2 regions of the Glutamicibacter protophormiae genome follow, and region 2 is predicted to be linked to the other one. Evidence: riboswitches for the same ligand, from Rfam matches in the RefSeq annotation. Region 2 holds a riboswitch; the other holds the start of a gene.
The links. Region 2 has a riboswitch for S-adenosylmethionine ahead of JQN66_RS03660 (O-acetylhomoserine aminocarboxypropyltransferase/cysteine synthase family protein). Riboswitches for the same ligand answer to the same signal wherever they lie in the genome.
Positions count from the first base shown of each region.

Region 1 (2,443 bases), 120 kb from region 2:
GCCGCCGAGCAGACCATGGAGGACAAGATCGCGCTGGTCGATTCGGTGGACGAGGCAGTGGAATTCATCGGCGGCATGCAGTCGCTGCGCCGGCGCACCAGGTTTTGAGAACGGAAGCGGCCGCCTCCTGATGGATCAGGCGACGGCCGGGGGACTGGCTGACGGGGCCAGCGGGGCTCAGGCGACGTTGGTGCCGAACAGCAGGCCCAGGCAGTAGGTGACGGCGGCGGCGCCCCAGCCGATGGCCAGCTGGCGCAGGCCGCGCTTCATCGGCGAAGCCCCGGACAACAGCCCGACGATGCCGCCGGTGATCATCAGCGCGGCGCCGACCAGCAGCACCGAGGTGATGATCGCGGCCAGGCCCGACATGCCGAAGATGTACGGCAGGATCGGAATGACCGCGCCGGAGGCGAACAGGCAGAAGGAAGTCGCCGCGGCGCCGGTGGCCGAGCCCAGTTCCTCGTGCTCGTTCTCCAGTTCTTCGGCCCGGGCTTCCGGGTTCAGCGAGAAGGACGGGTTGCAGTCGCAGGTGAACAGGCCCATGCGTTCGGCGGCGCGGTGCTCGGCGTCCTCGTCGGTCATGCCGCGGGCCTTGTAGATGAGCACCAGTTCGTTGGCGTCCAGATCCAGGTCCGGAGCGGCGGTCAACGTCACCTGGGTGGGGCGCGAGGCGGTGAGCAGCTCGCGCTGGGAGCGCACCGAGACGTATTCGCCCGCGGCCATGGACAGCGCACCGGCCAGCAGGCCGGCAATGCCGGAGAACAGCACCAGCCCGGAGGAAACGCCGGTCGCACCGATGCCCATAACCAGGGCCAGGTTGGAAACCAGGCCGTCGTTGGCGCCGAAGACTGCGGCGCGGAAGTTGCCCGACAGCCGCGCGCGGCCGGCGGTGGCCAAGGCGCGGACGACTTCCTCATGGACCTGCTCGTCGGCGGCCATCTGCGGGGAGGCATCGGCATCGGTCGCATAGGGGGTGCTGCTTTCGGCCCGCTGGGCCAGCGCCAGCACAAACACCGAGCCGAAGCTCAGCGCCAGGAAACGCAGGAAGCTGCGGCGCAGCGAGGGCCGTACCGGGCGGGCATGCTCGCCGAGCTTGGTGCGCCAGTATTCCTCGTGGCGTTCCTCGGCCGCGGCCAGGCCCAGCAGGATCTGCTTTTCCTGTCCGGTCTTCCTTCGGGCCAGCGCGCGGTAGATCGCGCCTTCGGCGACCTCGTCCGCAACGTACTTGCGCCAGCGGCGGATCTGGGCGGGGGTGGGCTGCGTCGCGGGGTGTTGCGGCATCACGAGGATGACTCTCCTACGGCTTGGGATTTCTCAACGAAACCCGGGGTTCTGTTCAGCCTCTCACTCTAGCCAGTGCGATGGTGCCGGGGAATTTGGCAAGCCTAAAAGCGCACCTGCGCCCGTCCGGCTGTCCGGCGGCCGCCACGAACACCACCAGCTCCCCAGCTCGGGGATCGAACACCGGGCGCCGGGAGGAGCGGGAGACCAGCCGTTCAAGATGCGCGGGATCGGCGATATAGCGGGTGTGCCAGCGGCCCTGCACCGTGAACTGCACCTGGCCGGTTTGCAGATCGATAATGGGGAGGACGGAAAATGCCATGGCAGGGACAACTCTCGCTGAGCTCTTGCCCGTGCATCGGTTGATGCCCGGACCGCTTCTTCATCCGAACCACCCATGAACCTGGGGTTGGTGCGCGGCCAGTCGGAGCTTGGCGCCGCGTCTCGTGAAGCAACACTGTCGATGCTACCTTCGCGCGATTAAGCAGTGAAGTTCCGTTCCGTAATATGACCGCCGGGCAACGCCCTAGCCGCTGCCGCGCTTCGAGTCGGCGGCCTGCTGCAGCCGGTCCCGCTGCTCCTGCCATTGCCGGGCCGTGTAGTCCGGCAGGTTCGGGGCTTCGGGGCGCAGCCCGACCTGCCCGTCCAGCAGTTCGCGCACGATGTCCAGATGGCCTGCATGGCGCGAGGTCTCGGCGATCATGTGCACCATCAGGCGCTCAAGGGTGGTCTGCCGGTGGCGGACCCACCAGGGGACTTCGGCCGGGGAAGCGAGCTCGAGCTTGTCGAACCCTGCGTCGGCGAACTCGATGGCCCGCTGGTAGAGGTCGATGACCTGCTGTGCGGAGAAATCTGCCGGAGGGATGAAATCCGCCTGCGGGTCATCGAGCTCCAACATCTTCCGCGCGTAGGGGTCGTCTACCGGTCGGTTGAGGCACAACCCGAAATAGCCGTACTCGGTGATGGCCAGGTGGTGCACGACCCCCAGGATGTGGGTGCCGGTGGCGGTCATGGGCCGGCGGGCCAGTTCCTCGGTGAGCTGCCCGCTTTTGAAGATCACCGCCTGGCGCGCATCGTTCAGGTATTCCCGCAGCCGGGCGGCGGTGCTGTTCGGGGTGGAGTCCATGGATCGAGTGTAGGCGCGGGCCCCGGCCGGCGGATA
Region 1 is NZ_CP069806.1:639,300-641,742, forward strand. Features, by position in the region: gene JQN66_RS03155 (LOG family protein) at 1-108, shown strand, start outside; gene JQN66_RS03160 (VIT1/CCC1 transporter family protein) at 178-1,281, opposite strand; gene JQN66_RS03165 (hypothetical protein) at 1,337-1,603, opposite strand; SAM riboswitch class IV at 1,620-1,733, opposite strand; gene JQN66_RS03170 (DinB family protein) at 1,808-2,407, opposite strand.
Region 1: linked by a shared signal. The riboswitch ahead of JQN66_RS03165 (hypothetical protein) and the one ahead of JQN66_RS03660 (O-acetylhomoserine aminocarboxypropyltransferase/cysteine synthase family protein) in region 2 are both predicted to bind S-adenosylmethionine.

Region 2 (2,443 bases):
TCGAACAGGTGCAGCTGCTGGAGCATCGCTACCTGGGCCGCCCGCCCTCCCGCCGCCTGCTGGGGATCTCGACCCAGCACTACTCGTTTTCCGTGGATGCGTTCGTGCGCATGGTCCAGGCCAGCGGGGCCGAAGAGTACGAGTTCTCGCTGCGCGAGACCCGCACCGAAGAGATCATCGAGGACGTGCGCACGCTGCGCAGCGAGATCGGGATCCTCTACCGCAACGACTTCAACGCAAAGGTGATCGACAAGCTGCTGCGCGAATCCCGGCTGGTGTTCCACCCGCTGTTCCTCGCCGATCCGCACATCTTCATCTCGCGCAGCAACCCGCTGGCATCCCGCCGGCGGGCAACCCTTGCCGATCTCGAAGACCTGCCGCGGCTGACCTTCGACCAGGGCGCGAACAACTCCTTCTACTTCGCGGAGGAGATCCTCTCCACGCTGTCCAGCAAGCGCGAGATCAGGGTTTCGGACCGCGCGACCATCTTCAATCTCATGATCGGCCTGGGCGGGTACACGATCTCCACCGGCATCATCAGCGACGAGCTGGATCCCTCGATCGTCGCGATCCCGCTGGATATCGACGAGCGCATCGAGATCGGCTGGATCGACCATGCAGCGATCCCGCTGACCGAGCAGGCCCGGCGCTACCTGGAAGAAGTGCGCACGGTCGTCGCGGAATTCGGAGTCCACCTGCTCGGCTGACACCGTCACACTGCGTCATCGTTTCGCCGCGCAGGACACATTGCGCGGCGAATATCCCCGGGATTCTGCGGTTTTTGGCCTGAGCGCCGCGTCATACAAGGTCCGGGCACCCTGTGTAACGATGACGAGCACGCGACATATGACGGGCCACTGCCTTGTGTGAAGCGCAGCCCCCGGCGCCGTTTGCGCCGTCCGGGACCCATGTCCAACCATGGAACTACACACCCCATCAAGAGCGACCGAGAGATCTGGCTCGTCGACGTCGCAGCAACCATCGGGAAACCGAAAGGTGCTAATGCCAGGAACGATGGAGCAGCCCCGGACTGCGTCTCTTGACGCTGCGCTGTGCCTCGTACCGTGATGGACAGGCCGCCGGCCTGCCGTCCCCGGTACCTCGCACCGTGTTCGGTGCCCTCTCTCGTGGATTCGACAACGAGAAGGAGCCAGCCATGGCACAGCCACACACCGGGCCGTCGACGACGGCCATCCACGCCGGGTACACCCCCAGCGGCGACTACCGACCGCTGGCCGTGCCGCTGTATTCCTCCGCGGCCTACGAGTTCCCCTCGCATGCCGAGGCGGTGGAGAAGTTCGCGCTGCGCCAGACGGGCTTCACCTACTCGCGCACCGGGAACCCCACGGTGGCAGTGTTCGAGCAGCGCGCCGCGGCCCTGGAAGCCGGGGCCCATGCGGTGGCCACGGCCACTGGCCAGGCGGCCGTGGCGCTGGCGCTGCTGGCCCTGACCCAGGGCCCCAAGCACATCATCGCCTCCAGCCAGCTCTATGGGGGCACCGTGGACCTGCTCACCGATTCCTTCAACGACTTCGGCATCCGGGTCAGCTTCGTGGACCCGGAGGACCCGGAAGCTTGGGAAGCGGCCATTGAACCGGACACCCGAGCCTTCTTCCTGGAGTCGGTCACCAATCCGCTGTCCACGCTGCCGGACCTGCCGACGCTCAGCGAGATCGCGCACCGCCACAACATCCCGGTGGTCGTGGACAACACCCTGGCCACCCCGGCCAATTTCCGTCCGCTGCTGCACGGCGCGGACATCGTGGTGCACTCGGCCACCAAGGCGCTGGCCGGCCACGGCCAGGTGCTCGGCGGCGTGGTGGTGGACTCCGGGACCTTCGACTTCTCCGACCCGGAACGCTGGGCGCAGATCGCCGCCCCGCGCGCCCGCTACGCCGGCACCTCGCTGCTGGAGCGCTACGGGGCCGGAGCCTATTCCATGCTGGTGCGCTCCAAGTTCCTGCATGATCTGGGACCCACGCTGTCGGCCGCCAGCGCCCACGGCATCCTGACCGGAATCGAGACGCTGTCGGTGCGCACCGCCGCGGCGCAGCAGAACCTGCTGCTACTGGCCAACTTCCTGCAGGCCCACCCGGCGGTGGCGGCGGTGCACCACCCCAGCCGTCCCGGGCACCCGCATCACGAACGCGCCAAGCGCTTCTTCCCGCGCGGCACCGGCAGCGTGCTTGCGGTTCAGCTGCACGACGAGGCCCTGGTTTCCGCGTTCATCGACAGCCTGGAGGTGATCGTGCTGGCCGCCAACATCGGCGACACCCGCACCATGATCGCGCACCCGGCCACCATGACCCATTGCCGGCTTTCCGAAGCGCAGCTGGCCGACGCGGGCCTGAACCGCGCGGTGCTGCGCCTGTCGGTGGGTCTGGAAGACCCCGCAGATTTGATCCGCGACCTGGACCGCGCACTGAGCGCGGCCCAGGCCGCC
Region 2 is NZ_CP069806.1:757,603-760,045, forward strand. Features, by position in the region: gene JQN66_RS03655 (LysR family transcriptional regulator) at 1-707, shown strand, start outside; SAM riboswitch class I at 931-1,021, shown strand; gene JQN66_RS03660 (O-acetylhomoserine aminocarboxypropyltransferase/cysteine synthase family protein) at 1,157-2,443, shown strand, end outside.